2 regions of the Afipia sp. GW822-FHT03D08 genome follow, and region 2 is predicted to be linked to the other one. Evidence: riboswitches for the same ligand, from Rfam matches in the RefSeq annotation. Region 2 holds a riboswitch; the other holds the start of a gene.
The links. Region 2 has a riboswitch for cobalamin ahead of AC1RM7_RS16920 (ribonucleoside-diphosphate reductase subunit alpha). Riboswitches for the same ligand answer to the same signal wherever they lie in the genome.
Positions count from the first base shown of each region.

Region 1: linked by a shared signal. The riboswitch ahead of AC1RM7_RS06130 (TonB-dependent receptor) and the one ahead of AC1RM7_RS16920 (ribonucleoside-diphosphate reductase subunit alpha) in region 2 are both predicted to bind cobalamin.

Region 1 is NZ_JBXANK010000001.1:1,231,332-1,246,627, forward strand. It holds gene AC1RM7_RS06075 (hypothetical protein) at 1-299, opposite strand, end outside; gene AC1RM7_RS06080 (hypothetical protein) at 337-828, opposite strand; gene AC1RM7_RS06085 (hypothetical protein) at 1,129-1,278, shown strand; tRNA gene AC1RM7_RS06090 (tRNA-Thr) at 1,304-1,378, opposite strand; gene AC1RM7_RS06095 (hypothetical protein) at 1,659-1,862, shown strand; gene AC1RM7_RS06100 (hypothetical protein) at 1,949-2,080, shown strand; gene AC1RM7_RS06105 (hypothetical protein) at 2,231-2,434, shown strand; gene AC1RM7_RS06110 (PRC-barrel domain-containing protein) at 2,520-3,062, shown strand; gene AC1RM7_RS06115 (serine hydrolase domain-containing protein) at 3,449-4,660, shown strand; gene AC1RM7_RS06120 (TspO/MBR family protein) at 4,669-5,145, opposite strand; gene AC1RM7_RS06125 (hypothetical protein) at 5,165-5,596, opposite strand; cobalamin riboswitch at 5,677-5,910, shown strand; gene AC1RM7_RS06130 (TonB-dependent receptor) at 6,079-8,244, shown strand; gene AC1RM7_RS06135 (His-rich protein BRANT) at 8,400-8,663, opposite strand; gene AC1RM7_RS06140 (tetratricopeptide repeat protein) at 8,940-9,485, shown strand; gene AC1RM7_RS06145 (NAD kinase) at 9,685-10,464, shown strand; gene AC1RM7_RS06150 (response regulator) at 10,566-11,111, shown strand; gene AC1RM7_RS06155 (Hpt domain-containing protein) at 11,120-11,698, shown strand; gene AC1RM7_RS06160 (DUF2336 domain-containing protein) at 11,957-13,507, opposite strand; gene AC1RM7_RS06165 (TetR/AcrR family transcriptional regulator) at 13,651-14,244, opposite strand; gene AC1RM7_RS06170 (VOC family protein) at 14,314-14,769, shown strand; gene AC1RM7_RS06175 (sulfite exporter TauE/SafE family protein) at 14,779-15,296, opposite strand, start outside.
Region 2 is NZ_JBXANK010000002.1:404,771-420,066, reverse strand. It holds gene metE (5-methyltetrahydropteroyltriglutamate--homocysteine S-methyltransferase) at 1-678, opposite strand, end outside; cobalamin riboswitch at 778-991, opposite strand; cobalamin riboswitch at 1,250-1,468, shown strand; gene AC1RM7_RS16920 (ribonucleoside-diphosphate reductase subunit alpha) at 1,578-4,496, shown strand; gene AC1RM7_RS16915 (ribonucleotide-diphosphate reductase subunit beta) at 4,628-5,770, shown strand; gene AC1RM7_RS16910 (methyl-accepting chemotaxis protein) at 5,986-8,034, shown strand; gene AC1RM7_RS16905 (MarR family winged helix-turn-helix transcriptional regulator) at 8,151-8,630, opposite strand; gene AC1RM7_RS16900 (FAD-dependent oxidoreductase) at 8,793-10,403, shown strand; gene AC1RM7_RS16895 (DUF2783 domain-containing protein) at 10,411-10,641, shown strand; gene AC1RM7_RS16890 (MBL fold metallo-hydrolase) at 10,638-11,591, shown strand; gene hmgA (homogentisate 1,2-dioxygenase) at 11,745-13,091, shown strand; gene maiA (maleylacetoacetate isomerase) at 13,284-13,922, shown strand; gene fahA (fumarylacetoacetase) at 13,935-15,206, shown strand.

The DNA of each region.
Region 1 (15,296 bases), on a different contig from region 2:
CGTTCCTGATAGGTCGGCACCGGAGCAAAGTTGCCGGGGCCGGTATAGGTCGGGCCCTGATTCACCCAGTAATACTGCGGGCTTGCATACGTCTGATAAGCGTCCGCATCGGTCAGACGCTCGCGCACACCGCAACCGCCGTAACCGTAGCCGGTGCCGTAACCGCATCCGTAGTTGTAAGCATAATAGCCGTAGCTGCCGCACGGATCGGTCACCGCACATGCCTGCGCGGGTGCCGCCGTCGCCATGGTCGCAGCAAAGGCTGCTCCCGCAATCAATCCTGCAATCGTCTGACGCATTACTCTCTCCTGTTTAAACACTTTTGTTTTGGTCTCGTTATTGTTTCAGATCGGGCCGGAAACCATTCGGCCTGTAGCTGGGCCGGAAGCCGTTCGGCCGACCGCTCTGATCGCGCGGCGCTTCGATGATCGACGGTGGATATAGCGGAACGTCGTAGTGCTGCTGCGGCGCCGGCGGCGCGGATTGCGCGGACCACGAGCGATGATAGCTCTCCGCAGGCTGCGGCAGCGCGCGATTGGCAGGCGGCTGAATTTCGAGACGGCCGTAGCCCGGCGTGCGTCCGGCGCTCGGATAATAGTGGCCGACTTCGGGGCCGATGTAGCGATCCCAGCCGCCATAAACGCGGTCCGCATTCTTGAAATGTTTGGCGAGGCCCCATTCGCCTTCGACGACGGCATAGGACGCATCGCGGCCATTGATCATGACGGGAACGCCCGCACGGCCGGGAATCACGATCAACGGACCGGTATCGGCCGCAGCCGATGCCGCCGTTCCGATCAAGATCGCCAGAGCCAGTATCGCACGCATGGAATGAGACCTTCGTTGAAGCCGCACCCTAATCCAGCGAGGCAAGCCAGGAGTTAAAGGCCCCGCCCAATCGTCAGGTAAGCCTAACGCGTAAGCATTTGCGGTCGCTCAATTGCGAGCGATTTCAATAAGATTTTGGAAAGTGGAAGGTTAACGGCGGGCGCCGGGCGGGCTCGCTCGCCCGGTTCCACAGGTGAAACAACGCCTCTCGACAACGTGATTATATGATAATCATCATTCTATTGATCGGCCGGATATGCCACTTAGCTCCTCCGTCAGAACGAACAGAGGAGAACTTCGATGACCGTGCAAACCAGAGAATTCAACCACCATCGTTATGAATTCGTGCGTGGCAACGACGGCGATTTCATCGCGTATCAGCGCCATCTCGGCGACGGCGTCTGGCAGACGTTTTCCACGTGGATGATTCCGCGCGCAAACGAGGGCTAAGAAATCGGCCGACGGCGGCGGTAAATGGTGCCGGTTGAGAGGATTGAACTCCCGACCTTCGGTTTACAAAACCGCTGCTCTACCGCTGAGCTAAACCGGCGTCGGGGAACAGCTATCAGCGCGGCCGCCTCAGGACAAGACCGCCAGCGATGTTGCCGGGTCGCACGCCAACGGAAAAGCCGCCGCTCGAAGCGACGGCTTTCCGGACAGGACATTGGTCCGCGGCTTTTTCCGCTTCCACCTTCACCTGGCCACCGCCTGGCGTCCCCCGGGGTTCCGGGAACCGCGCATCGCAATGCCGTGAACCTCCGACTTTACCGCAGCGACCAACGGAGGGACTTGTCGCCGATGTCACGGCGCCGGCGCGGAGAACTGTTGCAATGACCGAGTGGTTGCTGGGCACGCTGCTGGTGCTGATCCTGATCATCAAGCTGCTCGACTATTTGGAGCTCTTCGATGTGCTCGACTTTTTGTCCGCGGTCCTGAAGCTGACCGGCGCGCTGTTTTTTGGCATCGCCAGCCTGATCATCTGGGCGTCGCGCAAATTGCTGGGCAAGAGCGGCGGACGAACCGAGGCCGGCTGAAATTCACAGCCATTCAATTTGCGCTGTCGTCCGATTTGGGCCACCAGTAAATGTGGTTGAGACATCGGGCGCGCGGAGGATTTCGCATGGACGGCAACGGCGGGTTTCGGGCGCACCACAAATACCTGATTGCCGCGATCGGCGTGATTGCCGCTCTCGCTTTCCTCTACAACCTGGGGATTTTCGACGTCTGGTCGGTGGATCAGGCCGCGAAATAGCAATCGCGCGAACGCCAAATATTCCCCCTGTCCTGCGTCAAAACGCCTGTGAATTGCGTGGACAACTCGGCGCGCCTCGGAACGGTCACGGTCTCGTCACCGTTGCCTACGCAGGTAGACAGCGATTCAGGCAACCAGACGAGGACGATCATGCCTTCACATGATGACGACCGTTATGAAAATGCCCTCGACGACGTCATCGCCCAATGCGGCGGTGACACGCGCGGCGCCTTGATGGCGTTGCTCGCGGCGAACGAATTCCTCGAAGCCCAGCTCAACGATCTCCACGCAGCGATCGAAACCGGCGAGGTTCCGCTGCGCTTCGAGAAGGTGCCGGCAAACTTGCTAAATTGACGCGGGCGAACAGAGATAGTTCCCGGAACATAAGCAAGCGGTTTGGGTTCTTCCGTTTCAATCGATTTATTGAAAGGAGAATCCGATGATCAAGAAATATGTGGCTGCAGCTCTGCTCGGAACCGCGTTGGCTGGTGGAGCGGCGTTCGCGCAGACCACAACTCCGGCCTCGCCTTCCCCTGCTCCCGCTGCTTCTGTATCCAGCGAGCAGATGAATCTGCAAGGCAACTGGCGGGCTTCCAAGCTTGTCGGCCTCGCGGTTTATAACGACGCCAACGAGAAGCTCGGCGACATCAGTGAAATCCTTCTCGACAAGAGCGGCAAGGTCAACGCCGTGATCATCGGCGTCGGCGGTTTCCTCGGCGTCGGTCAGCACGACATCGCCGTGACGTTCGACAAGCTGAAATGGGTCGATGAGCCGGTCCGCTCGGCGTCGGCCGACAAGATGCCGGGCTCGGCAGGAACGTCGACAACAACCCGGCCGTCGACAACCACGGGCGCGGCTGGCGGCGGCATGGCTGCGACCGCGACCAAGAATGAATGGTACCCGGACCATGCGGTGATGAGCGGCACCAAGGAGCAGCTCAAGGCCATGCCGGCATTCAAGTACTCGGAAAACGCGAAATAAAGGCATAGACAGGCCAAGATAGCCTGCACATCAGCGCGGCCGAATCGGCTCAGCCGGTTCGGCCGTTCGCGTGCCTATCTAAAGATAGGCGCTGAGGCACCATGCGTTGAGCGCAGCCGCAACCGCCAAGGTGACGGCGAGCAACGTATCGACCGCAATCGGCTCCTCAGGAGCCAGTCTGAGAATCATCCGCGTCATACCGGGATTTGACCGCCCCGGCGGCTGAGAGTCTCGCGCATTGTTTTTGCTGGGCCCCCTTGTCAGTTTTCCCTTTCCGAGTCCGATTCTCCCGGGTTCTGGCAGATGGTTGTGCGGCGCAGTGTTGTCATGCGCCGATTTAAACGCACAATGTCCCGCGTTTCTTTCAGCCTGAGAAAAAGAAAAACATGACAGCCAAATTGACCGCAAAGAGTCCCGCAAAAAAACTGATGACTGAATTCCCGCCAGCGCGGGACAATCTCGTAACCCTCGCCAACTGGCGCACCCAGCCTTCCAGCGACTGGAGCTTTCACAACGTCCGCCGCCTGCTGCCGACCGCGAACATCGCGGCGTCGAAAAACCCCGTTCCGCTGGAAAGCTCGCTTGTCGAAATCGGCGAGGTCGCCTTCGAGGGGAGCAAGGGCCGGACCACGCTGCGCGATGCGCTGCGTACTACGAACACCAAGGGGTTTCTGGTTCTTCGCCGCGGCAGGATAGCGGCCGAGTGGTACGCGGGCGGCATGGATGCCACGACGCCGCATATCGTGTTCTCGGTGAGCAAGTCGATCTGCGGTGCGCTTGGCGGAATTCTCGCGGACAAGGGATTTCTCAACCCCAACCGGCCCGTAACCGATTACGTGCCCGAGGTCTCGTCTTCGGTGTACGGCGGCTGCTCGGTGCGGCATCTGCTCGACATGACGGTCGGCATCTCCTTTACCGAGGATTACGTCGATCCGGACGGCGATGTCGCGCGCTATCGCCGCGCTGTGGGATGGGATGTCATTCAACCCGGCCAGAGCACCATGGCGCTGCGCGAATACCTCGCGACCCAGAAGCCCGACGGCAAAACCCACGGCCACGCATTCCACTATGTCTCGACCAACACAGACCTGCTCGGCTGGGTCTATGAGCGCGCGGCGGGCCGCGCCCTGTCCGATCTGCTTGGCGAATATCTCTGGACGCCGCTCGGCGCGGAAACCGACGCTTATATCACGCTCGATCCGGAAGGCGCGATGCGCGCCGCCGGCGGCATTTGCGCCGCGCCGCGCGACCTCGCCCGTTTTGGCGAAATGATCCGGCAGCGCGGTGTCGCGCACGGCAGGCAGGTCATTCCCGGCTGGTGGATCGACGACATCAACGACAATGGCGATCCGGAAGCCTGGGCGCGCGGCGAATTCGCCGAGATGTTTCCCGATGCGGCCTATCGCAGCAAGTTCTATCAGATCGACCGCAAGCGGCGCACGCTGTGCTGCATCGGCATCCACGGCCAGTGGATCTACATCGATCCCATCAGCGAACTGGTGATCGTTCGCGTCGCCGCCGAGCCGATCCCGCTCGATGTCGACAACTACCGCGCCTGGCGGCGCGGCTTCGCGGCCATCGTCCAGCACTTTTCATAGGACGTCGGTTAGTTCATCGCGACCACGCCGGCATTCAGCGTGGTCGCGTATGCGACCCAAGCCAGATACGGCGCGAGCAGCCAGGCCGCGGACTTGTCGGCGCGTGAAGCCGCGATAATTGTCATCACAATGGCGATCAACAGTCCGATGATGATAACGAGCGCGGTGCGGGTGCCGTGCCATCCGAAGAAGACCGGCGACCACGCCGCGTTCAGCGCAAGCTGAATCAGAAACCAGGTGATCGCCGAGGCCCGCGGAGCCGAAGGCGCCGCGCGATCCCACAGGCGCCACAGGCTGACAGCCATCAGAATGTAGAGAATGGTCCACGCGATTGGAAAAACCACCGGCGGCGGTGTCCACCACGGCTTTGCCAGCGCCGCATACCACACCGGGATTTCGGGCCGCGTCACATATGATTCGAGAATCCCGACGCCGAGACACAGCAGCAGGCAGAGGGCCAACCGCCCGGCTGATTTCGACGTCATGACATCCCTCCGTAGACGCTCAGCGCGTCAGCCTTTCCAGTTCGGGAAACGCGGCGTAGGTGACACCCTTACAAAGATCCTCGGTATCCTCGATGATGCGATCGAGCCGCCCGTCAACGTACACGCCCGCACGCTCCTTCACACCGGCGTAACGCCCCGCAATGCGCGCATTCAAGCGCACACACACGACATAGCGCCGTCGGCCCCCGACTTCCTTTTGCGCCGGTTCTGAAATCCCGGCGTCGCGTATGCCCGTTGGATCGTTCAGGTAGGTCCGCAGCAGCGCAAGCAGTTCGGGACGGTAGTTCGCAGGATACGGCTGGTTCTCGATGCCGCGATCGGCGGTGTAGGACAGGCCGTCGCTGCCGCCAGTCCACGTACAGCCCGCAAGACCGAGCGCAACCAGCGCCAGCGCAACGCTCCGCGTATATGTCACCAATTTGCAACGCATTCCGATGAAGTCCACAACCTGAGGCATCGCATTGGGTTTCTTGGACATTGTGTCATTGACAAGGCAACACCTCGCCGGTTGATTGCAACCACGGCACAGGTGCCAGCGCAAGCTGGCGAATAGGGAATTCGGTGCCGCCGTGCAGGCTCGTAAAAGTGACGTCTGCATGGCCATTCCGAAGCTGCCCCCGCAACTGTCAGCGGTGAGCCGTTGTCCAATATGCCACTGAGCGAAGGCTTTTCAGCCGGGCTTGGGAAGGCGGACAACGGCGACGATCCGCGAGCCAGGAGACCTGCCTGTACCGGTCATCCTTCCGTCGCACGGGGCGTGCGAAGGGGCGGCGTTCCGCAGCGGTGACGTGACGTAACTGTTGCGGAGGTTCGGCCGATGGCCTGTTTCCTCAGTCAGGACGGAACGTGTGGAGGCAGAAACCTGCCGCCGGCCGTCGTGTCTGCGCGTTCTCACCGCGCCTCCGCGATCACATGCATCGGCGGGGCTTCAACGTGACTCAGTATTCCAAATCTCTCTTTCCGGCGGCGACGCTCGGACTCTCATTCGCAGCGGCATGCCTTGCGGGCACCGCCCTCGTCAGCCCTGCCCTCGCGCAGGACAATGGCGGTGCGCTGCCGGCGATCAACGTCGATGCGACGCGTCTCTATGGCACCGGCGGCAATGCGGGGAGCAACACCGGCGCTCCCGCCAACTCCATCGGCATCGTCGGCGCTTCGACGACGGTCATCACCAAGGAAGATATTGCGCGGGCGCCCGGCCAAACTATCCAAGATGTTTTGGCCACTGTGCCGGGCGTGCAACTGCAGACATTGTTCGGAGGCGTCAATGGCGCCGGGACGACCGTCGATTTGCGCGGTTTCGGTGCGTTTGCGACGGCCAATACACTTATCTTGATCAACGGACGGCGCATCAACGACGTTGACCTCGCTGGTGTCGACCTCTCGACAATTCCGCTTTACTCGATCGAGCGCATCGAAGTCACTCGCGGCAATAGCGGCGCAGTATTGTATGGCGACAACGCTATTGGTGGCGTCGTCAATATTGTCACCAAAACCGGCGCCGGTGCCGGTAAACCTATCGAAATGCGCGTTGAAGGCGGCGCGGGTTCTTACGGTGCCCGCCAGGGCAGCACGTCCTTTACGACCAATAACGGCCCTTGGTCGTCGTCGGCATTTGCAAACGTTTTCAAGTCCGATGGCTATCGCGTCAACAACGCAACCGATCAGCGGAATGCGGTAGGTGAAATCCGTTACACAACGACAGATTTCAGCGCGTTCTTTAATTTGTCGGGCGATGACCAGCACTTGGGCCTCCCGGGAGGCCGGACTGTCAATGCTTTCGTCAACGAACTCGCTACCGACCGGCGCGGCGCGGCCACGCCGTTCGATTTCGGAAACAAGCAAGGAGCCAATGCGACTGCAGGCTTCACCAAGACACTCTGGAACGGCGCCGAACTGATCGTCGATGGCGGTGTGCGCAACAAAAATCAGCAATCAGCTTTCTTTAGTCCGTTTTCCGAGAGTTATGTCGATAGCGTTCTAACGACGTGGTCGATCACGCCTCGCCTCAACATCAAGAATGATATTCTTGGCCTTCGTTCGAACATTCTGACCGGTATCGATTACTACGATGCAAAGTACGACTCGGATCGGCCGATGTTCAAAGGTTTGGCTCCGATACACGTCTACAATCTCACACAGCGCACCCTCGGCGGATACTGGCAGCAAACTTTGGGGCTCCTTCCGACAACCGATTTCTCTTACGGTGCGCGTGTTCAGAACACACAGGTTAGCGCACGCGACCGCTACGACCCGACTGCTCCCGCCCCGCTATTCTCGACGGGAGCGCAGGACCTCCCGCTAAACAGCAACGAAACTCAATACGCATTGCACGTAGGCTTGGAGCACCGCTTCACCGACAGTTTTGCGGTCTTCGGCAGAGCAGCGCGCGCTTTTAGAACCCCAAACGTCGACGAACGTGTTGGAGCCGGTCCGCAGTTCGATGCGAATTTCATTGCAATCCCGAGCAACTTCTCCTTGAAAACACAGACGTCGTATGACGTGGAAGGAGGCTTCCGCATACGCGCCGGGCGTTTCCAGATGCAGACCAGTGTCTACGACATGCACTTGAGGAACGAGATCCATTTCAATCCGTTCCTCGGATACAATCTCAACCTCGACCCTACGCATCGCTATGGTACCGAAACCAGCGTGTCGCTCGCGGTCACCGATACGTTGCGGCTGCGCGGAAGCCTTGCCTACACGCGCGCTGTTTTTGAGGATGGCCCGTTCGCCGGGAATAACGTCCCACTGGTGTCCCCCATCAGCGGAACGGCAGGTTTTAGCTGGGATATTTGGCAGAAGTACGCAGTCCTCGATGCGAACGTTCGCTTCTGGGGAGTTCGGCGCATGGATAACGACCAGCGCAACAACCAGCCCACAATTCCTGCCAATGCAACGCTCGATCTGAAATTGAGTGGACAGTATGATCGTTTCTTCTGGTCGGTCGCAGTCAACAATCTGTTCGACACACTTTACTATGACTACGCTGTAGCGAGCCAGTTTACGCTCGGCAATTATAGTGCGTATCCATTACCCGGCCGCGTCTACATGGTTAAAGCGGGTATGACCTTCTGACGTAGCAAGTAGCCTCTTAGAGACGTGTCTTTAACTAACAAGCCCGGCCTGCAGTCATCGCATGACCGATGACCGCAGGCCGTTCTTCTTTCCATGAGCCGCTTCGATGCGGGGGCTATGCAATAGCGGTCACGGAAATATCAAGGAAGAAGAGATCAGCCCTTCTTCTGCACGGCGATGTGCTTGACAGGCGCCGCGGACGAAATGTGCTTCTTGCTCACCACAGCGCTGGTCTTCTTGTGCGCCTTGTGATGCTTGATCTTCTTCTCCTTCACTTTCGCGTTCGCATTCGCGACCGACGGCTTCAGAGTTTCGGACTTCGCGGCGGGCGCCGTCTCGGTCTTCATGACGGTGGCGGCCATTGCAGGGGCGGCAATCATCGAACCCGCAACAAGGGCGGCAGAAATGATCTTCAGCATGGGTCTCTCCTGGCGTTATGCGATCAGGGGTGGCCGGTCGGATGGCCGGGTAACCGATCGTCGCAACAAAGCTAGGACTCCCCCGCTGAACTCAGTCTGAAGCGCACCAATGGCTTTCGTTCATCTGGATGACAGTTTGGACATGCGCCCGGCCGGCGGGTGAACCGGAAATCGCCGGAATTATGACGGGCTGACGCAGGAATGTTTGAACCCGGCGGGTGTTTAAGAGGTACAAACAGGATTAGGATCGTGTTTGCAGATCAACGGAGGCTACGCATGAGCAACTCGACCATCAGGCAGATATCTCTGGCATTTCTTCTTTCGGCGTTCGTTACGGCACCTTCGATCACCCTCGTGCAGGCAGCCCCTTCGGACACGCCCTCGCCTCCGGCCTCCGACACCAAATCGAAGCCCAAGGACAAGAAGAAAGACGACAGGAAGTCCTCGATCGACAGCCCTGCGTTCCTCCAGGGTTATCGCGCCGCCTATGCGACGATCTACGAGCGAAGCCAGTACGCCGCGGCGATTGACCAGCTCAAGGCGCTCGGTCAGGACGACCGCGCCGATGTCGCCAATCTGATCGGATACTCGTATCGCAAGCTCGGCAACTACGAGCTTGCCAGTGTCTGGTATGAGCGCGCACTGAAGGCGGATCCGAACCACGTCCGCACCTGGCAGTATTACGGCCTGTGGCAGGTCGAACAGGGCAACCGCGAACAGGCGAAGCACCACCTTGCCAGGATCGAAGCGCTCGCAGGCCGCGACAGCGCCGAGTATCAGTCGCTGGCCTCCGCGCTGACCACCGGCCGGACGTCGTACTGACCGAACCGATCAACGGCGCGCGCCTGGCCACGGGCACGCGCCGTCCTCTTGGTTAACCCGCGCGGGTCAAGCCGGATTTTGGCCGCGCGGGACTGTTTTGCGCAGGCGATCCCGCCTCGACAACACCGGAAAACCTCGTATAGACGAAGCCCGCGCGCGTCACGACTTCGTGGATGCGCGCTCAGGGGCTGATCCGGATATGACGAAGCCGAGAAAATATGAGCGGATTGCCTTCGTGGCGGGCCCGAGCGATGAGGCCCAGCAGGCCCTCGCCCAGTTCACCGCGGCCTATGGCAACCAGCCGTCGGACAAGGCCGACGTGGTCGTGGCGCTGGGCGGCGACGGTCTGATGCTGCAAACGCTGCACCGGCATATGCGCTCCGGCATTCCGATCTACGGCATGCATCGCGGCACCGTCGGCTTCCTGATGAACGAGTTCAGCCAGCACTCGCTGGTCGAGCGGCTGGAAGCCGCGAAGCTGACCGTGATCAATCCGCTGCTGATGCGCGCCACCGACGTTCACGGCAAGGTGCACATCCATCACGCCATCAATGAAGTCTCGCTGTTCCGGCAGACCCATCAGGCGGCGCGGCTGCGCATCATGGTCGACGAGCACGAGCGCATGGCCGAGCTGATTTCCGACGGGATCATGGTGGCGACGCCCGCCGGTTCGACCGCCTACAATCTGTCGGCGCAGGGCCCGATCCTGCCGATCAACGCTGCTCTCCTCGCCCTGACGCCGATCAGCCCGTTCCGCCCCCGCCGCTGGCGCGGCGCACTGCTGCCCAACACGGCGTTCGTCGTGTTCGAAGTGCTCGAATCCGACAAGCGGCCGGTCGCCGCCGTCGCCGATCATGACGAGGCCCGCGACGTGCAGCGGGTCGAGATCATCGCGGACAAGACCATCTCGATCCGCATGCTGTTCGATCCCGGCCACAGCCTGGAAGAACGCATCCTCAGCGAGCAGTTCGGGTTCTGACCCTGCCGCCCCGGCCGTCTTGGATAACCCTTCGTTAACGGCGGTCGCATATAGTTAATGCGAGGTGTACCCTGGTCCGGGTGCGCCACCCCGGGCGGCGCATGTTCATTATCGATTTCAACAAGCTGCGGTTTCTCGTGTGCGACGACAATGCGCATATGCGTCGCATTCTGCGCACGCTGCTCCATTCGTTCGGGGCGCGCGAAGTCTATGAAGCGGAAGACGGCGCGACCGCGCTTGAGATGTACTCCCACTATGTCCCCGACATCGTCATCACCGACTGGTCGATGCCGATTTTCGACGGGCTCGAGCTCGCCCAGATGATCCGTCAGCCCGACGGCGTGGGCAATCCTTACGCGCCGATCATCATGCTGACCGGACATTCGGAGAAGCGCCGCGTCATGGTCGCGCGCGACGCCGGCGTCACGGAATTCCTGGCGAAGCCGATCTCCGCCAAGGGCCTTTACCAGCGCATTCTGAATGTCGTGGCCAATCCCCGCCCCTTCATCAAGACCAAGAACTATTTCGGACCGGACCGCCGCCGCAATCCCAACGCGGCCTATATCGGCGTCGAGCGGCGCACCGGCGGCAAAGCCGAAGTCGTGCAGCAACCCTCGCTGCTCGACAAAGCCCGTTCCGGAAACTAGGAGCACCCATGGCCCGCAAGCCGCCAGTCGAGATCAAGGTCGATACCTTCGCGGACCATCAGGTCATCTCGCAGCCCAATCCGCTGCGCAAGATGGTGCGGTATTCCGAAGAGAAGGATCTCGACGATCCGGTTGCGCGGGCCGAACAGGCGCTCGCCAGCCTGTCCGGCGAGTTCAACCACTGGATGCAGGTGGAGTGCGACCGGCTGAGCGCGGCTTATGCCGCAATCGCAAGCGAAGGACTGAACGGCGAGAACCGCGAGGAACTGTTCCGCGCGGCGCACGACATCAAGGGCGGCGCTGCGACGTTCGGCTTCCCCACCGCCGCTGCGGCGGCGGAAAGCCTGTGCCGGATTATCGAACATGCACCGGATCTCGCTCAGGTGCCGGGCGAATTGATCCAGCACCATGTCAACGCGATCCAGGCGATCTATCGCGAACAGTCGAAGATCAACGCCATCGGCATGGCGGATGAACTGAGCAAGAAGCTGCGCGGCGTGGCGGACGAATATCTGATCCACGTCAACCGCGACCGGCCCGAACATCTCGAAGCGATCCTGTCGCCGAGCATCGTTCCGGAAGGCTGAACGACTCGCGATCGGTGCTCTAACAACTCGCCGCTTCGTAGAGCGACCCGCCCTGTCAACACCCTCTGCATCATCCCGGCGAAGGCCGGGATTCATCTTGCACGATAGCGCGTCATTCTGAGGTGCGAGCCGCGCTTGCGGCGAGCCTCGAAGGATGCGTGGCGGAGAAATCCGAATTTCACCGTCATCCTTGGAGGCTCACAAGTGCTCGGACCTCAGGATGACGGCTCAAGCTAGATTTCGGCGATCTTCAAAATACTACGCCGCAATGCGCCGGTCGTAGTCATAATCGCGCTCATCGCGATCGTACCCGTCGTACCGATCCATGGCAGTATCGACAAAGGCATGGACTGACGCGTCGTTATGCCGAGCGTCATCTGCGGTTCGCATATCGTCATAATGCAGCGGATCGGAATTCGCGACCGCATAGACGTCTTGCACCGTATATTCATCCTTGGCGTAGTCATCGATATAGCGTGTGGTCTCGACACTGTCGCGATACTGCGGGTCGACCGCAGTGGCATTGTAAGTATCTTCAGCGCCGTAGATCTTGTCGTCCTCTGACGTCTCGTAAGCATCGTCGGCGGCATACGCATCCATGTCGTCGTCAGTCTGATAGGCGTCGTAGCCGCCCGCCTCTTCGGCAACATGCGCATTGAGCGTGCCGATAAAATCATCGGCCGCGAGTTCGTCGCAGAACAGGCGCGCTTCTTCCCGCGCCGATTCCATCGCAAAACGCCGCAGCAGGATCAGCAGAGGCTCGGAGACCGTTTCGGCGGTTTCGCACTGGGTGAGTACGCGCTCGACCATGCGGCGGCGAAGCCGCGTCGCACCCGCGACCGTGCCGACGAAGCCGATTTCATGCGACGCATCGAGCGCCGCGCGGAACGCGCGATAGGTCGATTCCGGCAGGCCCGCCTTGGCGAGCAGCGCGTTCAGGCTGACGCCGCCGCGATCATGGACGATCGCAGCCACGCGGTTGCGCGGCAGGCCGGACAGTTCGACCAGCGATTCCTCGAACAGCTCGATGTTGCCTGAGAGAAGCGCGCGCAGGATCAGCCCTGCATTGAGCTGGCCGATGGATCGCAGATGACCAATCAGCGCGGTCATATCCTCGCCGCGCGTCTGCGCCGCGATGTTGACCGTGGAGCGCTCCATCGCCTCCCCTGCCACGCGCCGGGCGCGATCGGGGTTCAGCCAGTCGCGCGCGGTGACGAACTGCGTCAGCGTGTCGGACAATTTCTGCGCCAGCGTGAGCCGGATCGCGGCAGGCAATTCATCCATCGTCAGCAGCGATTCACGGATCGCGGCGAGATGGCCAAACCGCTCCGCCACACGCGCCAGCGAGAAATCAGCCAACTGGGCGGCGCGATTTTCGATCAGTTCCAGCACCGACGAGGCGCAGCCGACTTCGGCAAGTGCCGCGCAAACCGACGGCGGCAGATCGAAACGGCGCGCGATGGCGCTTTGGGTCTCGGCATTTCCGGTCGCGACCATGTCGACCAGATCGGAGTCGAGCAGCAACGGAGAGTGTTCGAGGATCGGAACCGCCACCGATGCCTGATCGACAGCAAGCGCGGCCACGATCGCGGCGGGCGCATCCAGCGAGTGCGCGAAAACTTCCGCCATCGCCTGCCGCACCAGCGGCGAGGCATCATCGAGAAGCATCAGCAGCGCGCCTTCCGCGGCGGCGCGATCGTCTTCCGACAAATCGGAAATGAGCCAGGCGCGGGCCAGACACCGCGTCGCCTCTGCGCGCTCCCCTGCGGGAGCCGTGCGAACCCAACTAATAAACTGCCGAACGATCATGGGTGTTCCGGCTTACGCAACATGCCAAGGCATCGCGACGCGACGCCACTGTTACGAACCGTAAACCATGACACTTAAGAAAACGTTCACCATAAACGGCTGTGTTTGTTGAGGTTTCGTTAACCTCGCGGACGCGGCTGGACTCAGCGCCCCACCACGCGCCGGATCAGCATGACAATCGCGTTCCGATAATTTGCCGCATCTTCGCCGGCGTCGATCGCCAGCGCGGCGCGATCGAACGCCGCCGACAACAGATCTGCCAGTGCCGCAAGCGGCAGGCCTCGTGTATCGATCGCTGCTTCGAGCCCGCTGCGCAGCGTGCGCGTTGCATTCTCTTCATCCAGCTTTTTCATCTCGGCCTGTCCGAGAACCGACGGCCCCTCGATCAGGAGCAGCCGCGTCCGGCCCGGCACGCGCATCGCATCGAGATAAGCCGAACTTCCTTCGACCAGCGCATCGATCGGAGACAAACCCGCGAGCGCCCTTTGCTCGATGGCCGCCGCCACCGCGAGCGCTTCCCCGGTGACAATCGCCCGGAACAGCGCCCGCTTGTCTTCGAAGTGATGGTAGAGCGCGCCGCGCGTAATGCCTGCGGCTGCGACGATTTCCGGCGTCGAGGTCTCCGCATATCCCTTTTCGACGAACAGAGCCCTCGCCGCCTGCATCAGGGCACCCTGGGTCCTTGCGGTACGGTCACGATTGGACCGCGGCAATTCGTCCGGCTTGTTAACTTGCATACATACAGCCTGTACGTTATTTAACAAAAAACATACAGAATGTATGTAATTTCGCAAGGGGGGACCACCATGAAAATCACCAGCTACTATCCCGTCATCATGACCGGTGACGTGGCCGCGACGGCCGATTTCTATAAGGCCCACTTCGGTTTCGAGGAGGCCTTCGGCAGCGACTGGTACGTCCACCTGCGCTCGAAAGCCGACCCGAGCGTCAACCTCGCGGTCCTCGACGGCACCCACGAGACGATCCCGGAGGCGGGCCGCGGCCGGGTGTCGGGTCTGCTGCTGAACTTCGAGGTCGAAGACCCCGACGAGATGTATGGCCGGGCAAAGGCAGCGGGCCTGCCGATCCTGACCCCTCTCCGCGACGAGGCGTTCGGACAGCGTCACTTCATCACGTCCGACCCGAACGGGGTCCTGATCGATGTGATCAAGCCGATTCCACCGAGCGCGGAGTTCGCAGAACTTTTTGCAAAGATTCACTGCCAACCTGAGTCACATCAACGGCCTGCGTTTCAGAGTTGAATCAGACTCTCAACCCTGAAACGCACTCCAGAACATCGACAGGCCCGCGACCAGCATCAGGGCTTCCATCAAGTAGTGGAAGTTCGCCGCGTTAATGTGCATGACCACACGCTTGGCGATGAACGCGCCCACGAAGAGCGATGAGCCGGCAATCAGTCCCTTGAAGATGACGTCGGGCGGCAGAGCATCGAGCCGCTGAAACGTGATCGCCTTGCTTATGTAGACGGCGAGCGAGACGGCCGCTTCGGTTCCCAGCAACGGCCCTCTGATCAGCCCGTAGGAGACGAAGATTGGGACGGTCATCGGCCCGGTCGATGCGACGATGCCGGTGAGATAGCCCATCGCCGCTCCGATGACCCCGAGCGACCACAGCGGCAGCGTGAACTGGCGCGCATGCATCCAGCGGCGGAACGGAATCATCAGAATGAAAAACACACCGATTGCGATGTCGACGAAACCTGAGGGCAGCGCGAGCAGCGTTCCCGCGCCAAGGGCGGCGGCCGGTATGCCGGGGACGGAGTAAACCA
Region 2 (15,296 bases):
CACCCAGTCCGCGCCTTCCGTTGCGAGCTTGTTGAGCACTTCGATATAAGCCGGCAACAGCTTGTCCAGCAGCGACAGGTTGCTGAACGAGGCGTCATGGCTCTTGCCCAGCTTGAGGAATGTCACCGGGCCGACCAGCACCGGCCGTGTCCGATAGCCGAGCGCCCTGGCTTCCCTGTATTCGTCGATCGGCTTGGTCGAGGACAGTGCGAAGGTCTGATCCTTCGAGAATTCCGGCACCATGTAGTGATAGTTGGTGTCGAACCACTTGGTCATTTCCTGCGCGGGCGCGCCATGACCGTGGTGATGTTGCGCATGGCCGTGTTCACATGCAGGGTCTTCGCCCTGCGAGCCGCGCGCCATCGCAAAATATGTTGCGAGCGAAACCTCGCCGCCTGTCCAGTTGTAGACGTCGGGAATGGCGCCGACCATCACACTGGTGTCGAGCACCTGATCGTAGAAAGAGAAGTCGTTCGAGGGAATGACGGTCACGCCGCGCGCTTTCTGGCGCGCCCAGTTGTCGGCGCGAAGCTGCGCCGCCGTTTTGACCAGCGAAGCCTCGTCGATCCTGCCGGACCAGTAGTTCTCCAGCGCGGTTTTCAGCTCGCGGCGCGGACCGATCCGCGGCGTGCCGAACGTGGCGACGGGAATGGAAGTAACGGAAGACGAATTCGACATCGGAAACCCCGTGATGTTGGGGCAGGGCCGGACATGCGCGAACAACAGAGACGGCGGCGCCGTTCTCTCGCAAGCGACACACCGGGGCACCCCGCCCATGGACGTACTGTGATCGCGGCAGGTCTCCTGGCTCACGGCTCAACGCCTTATGTCCGGCCTTCCCGAGGCTTTCGCCTCAGTGGCATCGATGGACAGGCTCACCGTCTACAGTTGCGGGGGCAGCTCCGGACTTGCGCGATCCAAAACCGCGCGCACCGCATTCCCTCTTGGCTCCGGGCAACGTGCCCGCAGAACCGCGATGGTCAAGTTATGTGAAGCGGCTCGCGCCGGGTCAAAGGGAAAGCTTCCCACTGCGGCGGCATTGACTGCGCGCGCCAGGCGAGTGGGCAGCGCTCCGGCGAGAATCGCGGAAGCAGATTTCCGTCGGCGCGATCCGCTGACCGGATTCACGGCCGCTTTTCCTCGCGCGCCGAAAAAAAACTTTGGCGGTTTTCCTTGGGTATTTTAAGCAATCGCGATCTTTTGTCCCGCTATCCACATTCGCCTCGCTTGACTTGGCGTCGCGAAGCACACCAGATGTGGGTGTCACGGTTCCACCCGGTCGCAAGACTTGGTGGCGAAGATGGGAAGCCGGTGAGTTGCACTCCGACGCGACAAATCCGGCGCTGCCCCCGCAACTGTAAGCAGTGAGTTGAATCCGACCGATGTCACTGATGCGTTTTCGCATCGGGAAGACCGGATTCAGCGCCGAACTGCGAGCCAGGAGACCTGCCGCGACACCAAAAGAACGTCCACGGGCGGGGTGTCCGGCGGTCGCGTGCTTCGGTGCGTTCCCGCGCCGTGACCATGCGCCTTCGGCCCAAGCCCCCAGAAAATTGCAACACGCACGGGGTCTGCCGATGTCACTCTCGATCGAACGCGAAGCCGCCAAATCCGCTCCTCTCATTCAGTTGCGTTCCGAGTCACTGGCTGTCCCTGCGGCGGAGCCGCCGCTCCAGATCATCCGCCGCAACGGCACGGTCTCGCCGTTCGATGCCAGCAAGATCTCGATCGCGATGACCAAGGCGTTCCTCGCCGTCGAGGGGCACACCGCGGCGGCGTCGCGCCGCATTCACGAGGTGATCGAGCAACTGACCAACGAAGTCGTCAGCGCGCTGACGCGCCGGATCGGCGAGGGCCGCACTTTCCACATCGAGGATGTCCAGGATCAGGTCGAACTGGCGCTGATGCGCAGCGAGCACCACAAGGTTGCCCGTGCCTACGTGCTCTATCGCGACGAACGTCAGCGTCAGCGCGCCGAAGCCGCCGCCGCCAAGCCGGTGAAGGCATCCTCCGAGCCGCAGTTGCATGTCACGCTCGGCAACGGCACGCGCGTGCCGCTCGATGTCGAGCGCCTGACCCTGATTATTCAGGAAGCGTGCGCCAATCTCGACGGCGTCGATGCCGCGCCAGTGCTCGCTGAAACCAGGCGCAATCTTTACGACGGCATCAGCCAGGACGAGCTTGCGCTGGCCGGCATCATGGCCGCGCGCACGCTGGTGGAGCAGGAACCGAACTACGCTTACGTCAGCGCGCGTCTGCTGCTCGACAAGCTGCGCACCGAGGTTCTCTCGTTCGTACATGCCGCGCAGATCAGCGCCACGCAGGCGGACATGGCGGCGCGCTACGTCGAGTACTTCCCGGTCTATGTCAAGAAAGGCATCGAAGCCGAACTGCTCGATCCTGAACTGGCGCGCTATGACCTGAAGCGGATCGCGGCGGCGCTGAAGCCGGAGCGCGATCTGTCGTTCCAGTTTCTCGGCTTGCAGACGCTGTACGATCGCTACTTCCTGCATCAGGACGGCAACCGCATCGAACTGCCGCAGGCGTTCTTCATGCGCGTGGCGATGGGCCTTGCGATCCGCGAGATCGACCGCGAGGCGCGCGCCATCGAGTTCTACAACCTGCTGTCGTCGTTCGACTTCATGGCCTCGACGCCGACGCTGTTCAACTCCGGTACGCTGCGGCCGCAGCTCTCGTCCTGCTTCCTGACCACGGTGGCCGACGATCTCGACGGCATCTTCAAGTCGGTGAAGGACAACGCGCTGCTGGCGAAATATTCCGGCGGTCTCGGCAACGACTGGACCCGCGTGCGCGGCCTCGGCGCGCACATCAAGGGCACCAACGGCGAAAGCCAGGGCGTGGTGCCGTTCCTGAAAGTCGCCAACGACACCGCGATCGCGGTCAATCAGGGCGGCAAGCGCAAGGGCGCGGTCTGCGCCTATCTCGAGACATGGCATGTCGACATCGAGGAATTCCTCGACCTGCGCAAGAACACTGGTGACGACCGCCGCCGCACCCACGACATGAACACCGCGAACTGGGTGCCGGATCTGTTCATGCAGCGCGTCGAGGCTGATGGCGAATGGACGCTGTTCTCGCCGGACGAGACGCCGGACCTGCACGATCTTTACGGCAAGGCGTTCGCCGAGCGTTACGCTTTCTATGAAGCGAAGGCTGCGCGCGGCGAGATGCGTGTGTTCAAGACGCTGCGCGCCACGGATTTATGGCGCCGCATGCTGACCATGCTGTTCGAGACCGGACATCCCTGGATCACCTTCAAGGACCCGTGCAATCTTCGTTCGCCGCAGCAGCATGTCGGCGTCATCCACTCGTCCAATCTCTGCACCGAAATCACGCTGAACACGTCGGACGACGAGGTGGCGGTGTGTAATCTCGGTTCGGTCAATCTGCTCAACCATGTGGGTGAGGGCGGCATCGATCACGCGCGGCTGAAGCGGACGATCTCGACCGCGATGCGGATGCTGGACAATGTCATCGACATCAATTTCTACACCATCCCGGAAGCGCGCCGCTCCAACCTGCAACATCGTCCGGTCGGTCTCGGCCTGATGGGCTTCCAGGATGCGCTCCATGCGCTGCGAATCCCGATGGCGTCGGACGCCGCTGTCGCGTTTGCCGACACCAGCATGGAAGCGATTTCGTTCCATGCCATCTCGGCGTCGGTCGATCTCGCCGCCGAACGCGGTCAGTATCCGTCGTTCAAGGGATCGCTGTGGAGCAGGGGCATCCTGCCGATCGATTCCATCGAGATTCTGGCCGATGCGCGCGGTGGTCTTGATGCTGACTGGTCGGCAACGCTGGACTGGACTGCGCTGCGGGCGCGGGTGCAGTCGGTCGGCATGCGCAACTCCAATGTAATGGCGATTGCGCCGACGGCGACCATTTCCAACATCTGCGGCGTGGCGCAGTCGATCGAGCCCGCCTACCAGAACCTCTATGTCAAATCGAACATGTCCGGCGATTTCACCGAAGTGAACGAGTTTCTGGTTCGCGATCTGAAGGCCCGCGGCCTTTGGGACGAGGTGATGGTGTCGGATCTCAAGTACTTCGACGGCAGTGTCGGCTCCATCGACCGTGTGCCGGACGATCTGAAACTGCTCTACGCAACGGCGTTCGAGATTGACAGCGCGTGGCTGATCGAGGCTGCCGCACGGCGGCAGAAATGGATCGATCAGGCGCAATCGCTCAATCTCTACATCGCCAATCCGTCGGGCAAAAAGCTGGACCAGCTTTATCGCCTCGCATGGACGCGCGGATTGAAGACCACCTACTACCTGCGCTCGCGCAGCGCCACCCATGTGGAGAAATCCACGCTCAAGGGCACCGACGGCAAGCTCAACGCGGTGTCGTCAACGCCTCTCGCTTCACTGCCGGTGAACAAGCCCATCGTCATATCGCAGGCCTCGACCGCGCCGGATCTGTCCGATGCGGTGGCGTGTTCGATCGACAATCCCGATTGCGAGGCGTGCCAGTAAGCAGCCTCGCCGTCATTGCGAGCGAAGCGAAGCAATCCACCTTTGAAAAGTCATGGATTGCTTCGTCGGCTTCGCCTCCTCGCAATGACGAAATTGGCAACATCCGACGTTAGACAAGAAAGACGATCTTCATGCTCGACTGGTCCGAACCCGCACCTGCCAAACCCGCTACCAACCTGCCGCCCATCCTGACCGGTAAGCCTGTCGTATCGGAGCAAGCCGATCCAACAGGCTTCGGCACCATCGACCGCAGGGGCGGGCGCGTCTCGGTCGACGACAAGGCGATGATCAACTGCCGCGCCGACGTCAATCAACTGCTGCCGCTCAAATACAAATGGGCATGGGAGAAATATCTCTCCGGCTGCAACAATCACTGGATGCCGACGGAAGTGTCGATGCAGGCCGACATCGCGCTGTGGAAATCGCGCGACGGCCTCACCGACGACGAGCGCCGCGCCATCAAGCGCAACCTCGGATTCTTCGCGGCCTCCGAAAGCCTCGTCGCCAATAATATTGTGCTGGCGATCTATCGCCACCTGACCAATCCCGAGTGCCGCCAGTACCTGCTGCGGCAGGCGTTCGAGGAAGCGATCCACACCCACACCTTCCAGTACATCGTGGAAAGCCTCGGCCTCGATGAGGGCGAGCTGTTCAACATGTATCGCGAGGTGCCTTCGATCACCGACAAGGCGGCGTGGGCGCTCAAGCACACCCAGAATCTGGAAGACCCGGACTTCAAGACCGGCACGCCGGAAGCCGACCGTGCGCTGCTCCGCGACCTGATCACCTTCTATGTCTGCTTCGAGGGCATGTGGTTCTACACCGGATTCGCGCAGATCCTGTCGCTCGGCCGCCGCAACAAGATGGTCGGCATCGCCGAGCAGTATCAGTACATCCTGCGCGACGAGAGCATCCATCTGAACTTCGGTATCGACGTGATCAACCAGATCAAGATCGAGAATCCGCATCTGTGGACCGGCGAATTCCAGGAGGAGGTCCGCGGAATGATCCGCGAAGCGGCCGAACTGGAAGCAGCCTATGGCCGCGATACCATGCCGCGCGGGTTCCTCGGCCTCAACGCGGCGCTGTGCGAACAATACATGCACTTCATCGCCAACCGCCGATGCGCCCAGCTTGGGCTGACCCGCGTGTTCGACGAGACCGACAATCCGTTCCCATGGATGTCGGAGGCGATGGACCTGAAGAAGGAGAAGAACTTCTTCGAGACCCGCGTGATCGAGTACCAGAACGGCGGCGCGCTGAGCTGGGAATAAGGCGTTAATCTTTGGCGCCTCGCGGTGTCGAGATACAGGTGCAAATCCCGCGTCTGCACACGAACGTTGCAAGAAACGCCCGCTGAGCGGGCGTTTTTTGCTGCGTGAGGTAGCGATTTACGGGGTGTTATTCAATTTTGTTTACCTTGAGGCACTTTGCGCCGGTTGGCTGTCCGGCGGGTTTGGCATGCAAAAAGAATTTTTGGGGGTTGGGAATGGGCTGGTTCAAGAGCACTCCGGCAAAGCAGAAGGTCAACGTCAGCTTTCTTTCGAACCTGCGATTCCGAACCAAGATCATGCTCGGTTTCATCACCGTGCTGGGCATCTCCGCCATCAACATGGGTGTCGCCTATTTCGGCTTTGAGCGGATCGCCGAGGGCGTCCAGTCCTATCAGGGCATTGTCGCCGAGACCGACAGCGCGCGTGACATCGATCGCGAACTCGCGGCCTATCAGCTCCTCGCGCGTTATTATGTGACGACCGGTCTTCCCGCCGACGAGGAGGCTGCACGCGCTGCGGAGACTGCCCTTGGTGCCGCCATCGAACGCGCTGCCCGGGTCGCCACCGCCGGCAACCGGAAGAGCGTTCTCAATCTTTCGGCCAGCTACAGCGAGTTCGCCGGACTGTTCGGCGAGGTCATCAAGCTCAAGACCGATAACGCCGCGATCGCGTCGAACCAGTTGCTCCGGATGGGCAACGTCATCCGCTACAAGTTCGACGATCTGGCGGATACCGCGATCCTAGCGGGTCTGACGTCGATCCAGCAGAACGCCAAGGAACTGGCGACCCACTCCGCGTCCATTACCTCCAACATCAGCAACTACGTGCTGCGCCCCGACGCCGCCGTCGCCAACAGCGTCAATGCCCGCATGCAGCTTCTGAAGAACAGTTTCGGCACACTGACCGCCGACGATGCGAAACTCACATCGAAGATTGCGGAGATCACCCAGGAGCTCGATGCCTACAAGGCGGCATTCACCAAGTTTGTCGAGAACACCGCGAAGATCGCAGCGCTGTCCACGAAGATGAACGAGGCGGCGGCGAGCGTGACGCAGGAAGCGAAGACCATCAAGGACGGCTTGCTTGCACAGCAGACCCGGCTCGCGAAGGAATCCGCCGAGGCCGCGCACAGCACCGGCAAGTTCGTGACCATTCTCGGCGGCGGCGGCATCGCGTTTGGCGCGTTGCTCGCCTGGATGCTGGGCCGGGGAATTTCACGCCCGATGATCGGCATGTGCGATGCGATGCGTCAGCTTGCCAGTGGCAATTTCGATGTCGTCCTGCCGGGCCTTGGCCGCAAGGATGAAATCGGCGAGATGGCCGGCGCGGTTGAAGAGTTCAAGATGCGGGCTGTCGCCAAGGCGCAGAGCGAGGCGGCGGAACGCGAAGAGCAAGGCAAGTCCGCCAGCGCCGCGCGCAGCGCCGAGCTTCATCGTTTCGCGGACAATTTTGAAACCGCGGTCGGCGGGATCGTGTCGAGCGTATCGGCCTCGGCCAGCCAGCTTGAAGCGTCCGCGACGACCCTGACGCGAACCGTCGAGGCGACCCAGATGCTGTCAGGCAAGGTGGCTGGCGCATCCGAGGAAGCATCCTCCAACGTGCAATCGGTGGCGGCGGCGACGGAAGAGCTCTCGGCGTCGGTTGTCGAGATCGGCCGCCAGGTCCAGGAATCGAGCCGCATCGCCGCGGCGGCGGTGTCGCAGGCCGAAGCGACTGACGCCCGCATCGCCAAGCTGTCGCGCGCGGCACAGGAAATCGGCGACGTGGTCAAGCTGATTACGGCGATTGCCGAGCAGACCAACCTGCTGGCGCTCAACGCCACCATCGAGGCGGCACGGGCCGGCGAGGCGGGACGCGGCTTTGCCGTTGTCGCGTCCGAGGTGAAATCGCTGGCGAGCCAGACCGCGAAGGCGACCGACGAGATTTCATCGCACATCGCGGGCATGCAGAGCGCGACGCAGGAATCGGTTTTCGCCATCAAGGAAATCGGCCAGACCATCGGCCAGATCTCGAAGATCGCCGGCAACATTGCCGCCGCCATCGAGCAGCAGAGCAATGCGACCACCGAGATCGCCCGCAACGTCCAGAGCGCCGCCGGCGGCACGCAGGAGATCGCGGAAGGCATCTCCGAGGTCAACCGCGGCGCGAGCGAAACCGGCACGGCGTCGGGCGAGGTGCTGAATTCGGCCCAGACGCTGGCGGTCGAAAGCACGCGGCTGCGTCAGGAGCTCGATCGCTTCATGGCGAACATCCGCGCGGCGTGATGGTTTACTGCAACCTCGCCCCGTTCTGACGTGGGAGAGGGAGCAGGTTTTTCTCCCTCTGCCGTTGCGTGTTGATGAACCGTCAAGCCCGGCGCTGACGGCTGTGTGAGTTACTCCTAGTACGCATCCTTTTTGGCGCGTGCGTCTTTCGCGGTCTGCACGAGATTGAGCTGCTGCTCGATCTTGCCGAGCGCGTTTGCGAACTCCTTTCGCTCCGCCGCCGTGAGGCATGACAGGATGTCCTGTTCCTTGCGGAGCAGGCGGGGAATAAGCTCCTCATAGAGCGCGTGTCCCTTGCGGGTGAGCTGCAACGCCAGCTCGCGGCGGTCATCCACGTTCTCGACGCGTTCGATCAACTGCTTATCCAGCAGATGGGCGACGGCCCGGCTAATGGTCGATTTATGCGTCCGGGTGCAATAGGCGATGTATTGCGCCGTGCAGGCGTCATCGCGGAAACCGAGCGTCGCCAGCACCCGCCATTCCGGAATATCGAGGCCGTAGCGCTCGCTATACTCGCCGGAGAGTTCCGCGCTGACCTCCGCAGCCAGCCGATTCAGCCGGAACGGCACGAATTTGAAAAGATCGAGCTTGGTCAAGGAAAACGTCCATTTTGGCCAGGGGCCAGCCCGGTCCAGTTGGTTGCAGTTGCAACGATCATAGCCTTGGTCTATCCTGATGGCCAGCGTCAAATGCAGACGTGCAAACCACCGCGTCAGAGGCCTCGATCAAGAGGCCCGTCAGTCAAGCAGGGACGAAACGTGCCGGTATCACGGATTATTCAGTTCGGCTATCGCCGCCATTCCGATCAGGACCGGACGGCGGCGGATGCCGCGCGCCACCCGGTCGTGGTGGTGGGCGCGGGGCCCGTCGGCCTGACGCTGGCGATCGATCTTGCGCAGCGCGGGCACGGTGTCGTCCTGCTGGATGACGCCGATCGGATCGGCGACGGTTCGCGCGCGATCTGTTTCTCGAAACGTTCGCTGGAACTGTGGGACCGTCTCGGGGTCGGCGAACGGATGGTGGAGAAAGGCGTCGTGTGGAAAGTCGGCAAGATCTTCCTGAACGATGACATGCTCTACCGCTTCGACCTGTTGCCGGAAGACGGCCACAAGATGCCGGCCTTCATCAATCTGCAGCAGTATTACGCCGAAGCCTTTCTCGTCGATCGCGCCAGCGAACTGCCGCAGGTCGATCTGCGCTGGCGCAACAAGGTCGTCGGCCTCGACCAGCGCAACGATCATGTTGTGCTCGCGATCGATACGCCCGATGGACGCTATCACCTCAAGGCGGATTACGTTGTCGCCTGCGACGGCGCGCGCTCAATGCTGCGCGGCTTTGTCGGTGCGGAATTTTCCGGAGAAGTGTTCGAGGATCAGTTCCTGATCGCGGACGTCAAGATGACTGCCGAGTTTCCGACCGAGCGCTGGTTCTGGTTCGATCCGCCGTTCCATTCAGGCCAGTCCGCGCTGCTGCATCGTCAGCCCGACGATGTCTGGCGTATCGACCTGCAACTGGGACCGGATGCCGATCCCGCCGTCGAGCGGTTGCCGGAAAATGTCCGGCCGCGGATCGAGCGCATGCTGGGTCATGCCAATTTCGATTTCGAATGGATTTCGATCTACAAGTTCCAGTGCCGCCGCATGCAGCGCTTTGTGCATGAGCGCGTGATCTTCGCCGGCGACTCGGCACATCAGGTCTCGCCGTTCGGTGCGCGGGGTGCGAATTCCGGACTTGAGGATGCAGAAAACGTTGCGTGGAAGCTGTCGCTGATCTTGCGCGGCGATGCGTCGGCCACGTTGCTCGACAGTTACGAGATCGAGCGCAGCGCAGCCGCGGATGAGAACATCCGTGCGTCGACCCGCTCGACTGATTTCATCGCGCCGCATTCGGCGCAGGAGCGGCGGATGCGGCAAGCGATACTCCGGCTTGCGAAGGAAGCCGAATTCGCCAAGCGCATGGTCAACGGCGGGCGACTCTCGACGCCGTCGGTGTATGAGACGCCGCTGTCGACGCCGGACACCGACGTCTGGGCGGCGGGCCCGCGCCCTGGTGCGCAGATGATCGACGCACCACTGGCGGCGGCGAACGGCGAGCCGGTCTATCTCACCGAGGCCTTCCGACAAGGCGGGGGTGGCTTCGTCCTGCTGCAGGCGGGAAGCGACGGCGGCGATCAACCGGGCTGTCATTCCATCCATATCGGCGAAACAGCTCCGCTGCGCGATGCGTCGGGACTGTTTGCGAAGCGCTACGATGCATCCGAAGGCGCGGCTTATCTGCTGCGCCCTGACGGTTATGTCGCGGCGCGCTTCAGGAAGCCGACACGCAAGACCGTCGAGGCCGCCATCGCCCGCGCAAGTGCACAAACGTGAGCTACGCATGACACTCTCGACACAATCGAATTTCGCCGATCCCGACGCCGCCTATCGGCTGGTGGTGGAAGCCCATCGCGGCCTGCGCGACGAGGACAGTGTATCGCTGGACACGGCGCTGGTTTTGATTCTGGCCAACCATATCGGCGATGTTGAGGTGCTGCGCGAAGCGATCGCGCTGGCGAAGCGGCAACTTGGCCAAAGCGGAAAAACCGATTCAGAAAAGGACGCAAAATGAGCGCAAAGGGTTTCGCCTCGACCGGCGACATGACGGAAAAGAAGATCACCTTCTCCGAGATCGGCCCGGACATTTACGCCTTCACAGCGGAGGGGGATCCCAATTCGGCAGTGATTGTCGGCGATGACGGCTGCATCGTGTTCGATGCGCAGGCAACGCCGGCGATGGCCAACAGCGTGATCGAGCGCGTCAAGACCGTGACCGACAAGCCGATCAAGTATGTGGTACTGTCGCATTATCACGCGGTGCGTGTGCTCGGCGCGTCGGCCTACAAGGCACAGGGCATCGTTGCCTCGTCCGAAACCCAGCGGCTGATCGTGGAGCGCGGCAAGCAGGACTGGGATTCCGAATATGGCCGGTTTCCGCGCCTGTTCCGCGACGCCGAAAGCATTCCCGGCCTGACCTGGCCGACCATCACCTTCGACACCGGCATGACGCTTTATCTCGGCAAGCGCGAGGTGCAACTGATGCATCTCGGTGCGGGCCATACCTCCGGCGACATTGTCGCCTGGGTGCCCGATGCGCAGGTGATGTGTTCCGGAGATCTGATCGAATATCACTCGGCCTGCTATTGCGGCGACGCGTTGCTGCGCGAATGGCCGCTGACCCTGAACGAAATCCGCGAGTTCAATCCCAAGGCGGTCGCGCCGGGCCGTGGCGATGCCCTGAAGGGCGCTGCGACCGTGAACGAGGCTATCGCCATGACCCGCGACTTCGTCAGCTCGCTGTACGGCGCGGCGGAACTGTCGGTGGCGAAGGGGCGTACCCTTAAGGAAACCATGGCGGCCACCCGCGAGGTGATGGACCCGAAATTCTCGAGCTTCGCGATCTATGAACACTGCCTGCCATTCAACGTGTCCCGCGCGTTCGACGAAGCATCCGGGATCGACGATCCGGTGATCTGGACCGACAAGCGCGACCGAGAAATGTGGGCTGCTTTGCAAGGATGATGCAGGGCGAATGTATCTAGAGAAGTAGGTCCGTCATTGCGAGGAGCGAGAGCGACGAAGCAATCCATAGAGCGATATAGAAAGAGTGGATTGCTTCGCTTCGCTCGCAATGACGTTTTCAGGAACTTGAATCTCGCGCTGATGGAGAGTGAGATGAACATCAACACTGCACCCAAGGTTATGAGTCATGGCTCGCATGGCGTCACGCCGGGCTATATGTCCGGTTTCGGCAACAGCTTCGAGACCGAAGCGCTGCCCGGCGCGCTGCCGATCGGGCGTAACTCGCCGCAGAATTGCGCTTACGGGCTTTATGCCGAGCAGTTGTCAGGATCGCCATTCACTGCGCCGCGCGGCACCAACGAGCGCTCCTGGCTGTATCGCATCCGCCCGTCGGTGAAGCACTCGGGCCGCTTCACCAAGGTCGACGCGAAATACTGGCGCACCGCACCGTGCACTGAATACGACATGCCGATCGCGCAGTTGCGCTGGGACCCGCTGCCGATGCCGAAGGAGGAGCAGACCTTTCTCCAAGGTGTCTACACCATGACCACGGCGGGCGATGCCAATACCCAGGCGGGCATGGCGGCGCACATCTATCTCATCACCAAATCGATGGTGGACCAGAATTTCTACAATGCCGACGGCGAACTGATGTTCGTTCCGCAGGACGGCAACCTTCGCCTCGTCACCGAGTTCGGCATCATCGACATCGAACCCGGCGAGATCGCGGTGATCCCGCGCGGCGTCAAGTTCCGCGTTGAAATTCCGGGCGGTCCGGCGCGCGGCTATCTCTGCGAGAACTATGGCGGCGCATTCACGCTGCCGGAGCGCGGACCGATCGGCGCCAATTGTCTCGCCAACTCGCGCGACTTCCTGACGCCGGTGGCGGCCTATGAGGACAAGGAAACGCCGACCGAGCTTTATGTAAAGTGGGGCGGTTCGCTGTTCGTGACCAGGCTGCCGTACTCGCCCATCGACGTGGTGGCGTGGCACGGCAACTACGCGCCGTATAAATATGACCTGCGCACGTTCTCGCCGATCGGCGCCATCGGCTTCGATCATCCCGATCCGTCGATCTTCACCGTACTGACCTCGCCGTCGGAAACGGCGGGCACCGCGAATATCGACTTCGTGATCTTCCCGGAACGCTGGATGGTGGCGGAGAACACCTTCCGTCCGCCGTGGTATCACATGAACATCATGTCCGAGTTCATGGGGCTGCTCTACGGCGCCTATGACGCCAAGCCGCATGGCTTCGTGCCGGGCGGCATCAGCCTGCACAACATGATGCTGCCGCATGGCCCGGACCGCGAGGCGTTCGATCACGCCAGCAATGGCGAACTGAAGCCCGTGAAGCTGACCGGCACCATGGCCTTCATGTTCGAGACGCGGTTTCCGCAGCGCGTCACGCAGTTTGCTGCGACCACGAGCGCGCTGCAGGATGATTACGCCGATTGCTGGCAGGGGCTGGAGCGTCGCTTCGACCCGTCGAAGCCTTGAGCGTCGTTGAATTGATGAGCGGTATTGAAACGGCAGCAATGTCACTCCCTCTCCCCTGTGGGGAGAGGGTTGGGGTGAGGGGATCTAGATTCATCGAGAGATTCTACGCCCTCACCCGGATCGCTTGCGCGATCCCACCTCTCCCCACGGGAGAGGTGGGCAGATCGCTGAAATCGAATTCGGAACACCAATATGACTGACGCTGTTCTGTACGGCTACTTTCGTTCGACCGCGGCCTATCGCGTGCGCATCGCGCTCAACCTGAAAGGACTGAGCGCGGATCATCGCTTCGTCCATCTGCGCAAGGGCGAGCAGACGCAGCCGGCCTACCGCAAGATCAATCCGGCGGGCCTCGTGCCGTACTGGATCGATGACGATCTCGAACTGGCGCAGTCGATTGCGATCATCGAATATCTCGACGAGACGCATCCGCAGCCGCCGCTGCTGCCGCCGGATGCGAAGGGAAGGGCGATCGCGCGCGAGATCGCGCTGGTGGTCGCCGCCGATATTCATCCCATCGGCAATCTGCGCGTGCTTAACCGGCTGATCGACATGGGTGTCGATGAGGCGACGCGCGGGGCGTGGTCGAAGCACTGGATCGAGACCGGCTTTGATGCCGTGGAAGCGCGGCTGGCGCATCTGCCGGGACCGTTTGCGCTCGGTGACAAGCCGACGCTGGCGGATATCTGCCTCGTGCCGCAGGTGTTCAACGCGCGGCGCTTCGGCGTGGACCTTGCGCCCTACAAGCGTATCGTGGCGCTGGATGCCGCCGCCGCGAAACTCGATGCCTTCGCCGCCGCCGAGCCGGGCCGCCAGCCCGACGCAGAATAACGGATGGATACGATGCACCCGAACGATCCCAAGCTGCGCTCTTTCATTGATGTCGATCCGTTGTCGGATTTTCCGATCCAGAACCTGCCGTATGGTGTGTTTTTCACGCCGGAACAGCCGGACCTTCGGGTCGGCGTGGCGATCGGCCATTTTGTTCTCGACCTGGCGGTGCTGGAAGCGGCGGGCTTGCTGCGCATTGATGGCGCAGCGAATGTTTTCGCCAAGCCATCGCTCAATGCCTTCATGGCGCTCGGCCCGAAGGTCTGGCGCAGGACCCGCGCGCGGATCAGCGAACTGCTGCGGCATGACAATCCGGAACTGCGCGACAATGCGGATCTGTGCAAGCGTGCGCTGGTTCCGCAGAATTTCGCGGACATGCACATGCCGATCGCCGTGCAGGGTTTCACCGATTTCTATTCGTCGAAGGAACACGCCACCAATGTGGGCATCATGTTCCGCGGCAAGGACAACGCCCTGATGCCGAACTGGCTGTCGATGCCCATCGGCTACAACGGCCGCGCATCGACCGTGGTGGTCAGCGGCACGCCGATCCGCCGCCCGCGCGGACAGCTCAAGCCGCCGACGGCGGACGCGCCGACCTTCGGTCCCTGCAAGCGGCTCGACTTCGAACTCGAAATGGGTGTCGTGATCGGGCAGGCGTCCGCCATGGGCGAGATGCTGACCGAGCAGGAGGCCGAGGAGATGATCTTCGGCTTCACGCTGCTCAACGACTGGAGCGCGCGCGACATACAGGCATGGGAATATGTGCCGCTCGGTCCGTTTCAGGCCAAGGCGTTCGGCACCTCGATCAGCCCGTGGGTGGTGACGCGCGAGGCGCTGGAGCCGTTCCGTGTCAACGGTCCGGCGCAGGACCCGGCGCCGCTGCCGTATCTGCAGCAGAAGGGCGCGCAGAATTACGACGTTCAGCTTGCCGTCGATCTCAAGACCGAGACGATGAAGGAGGCGGCGGGTATCTGCCGCACCAACTTCAAATACATGTACTGGTCCTCGGTGCAGCAGCTTGTGCATCATGCGTCAAGCGGCTGCGCGATGAATGTCGGCGATCTGCTGGGCTCCGGCACGATCAGCGGCCCTGAGAAAAGCGAACGGGGTAGCATGCTGGAGCTGAGCTGGGGCGGCACCGAGCCGCTCGATCTCGGCAACGGCGTGCAGCGCTCGTTCCTCGAGGACGGCGACTCGCTCACGATGCGCGGCTGGTGTCAGGGCGACGGCTATCGCATCGGTTTTGGCGAGGTCGAGGGGACGATTTTGCCGTCGGTTTGATACAGGGGTGTTTGCAAGGGCGTTATCGGCAGCGTGTCTATACCTCTCCCAGGGGGAGAGGTCGACGCGCTAAGCGCGGCGGGTGAGGGG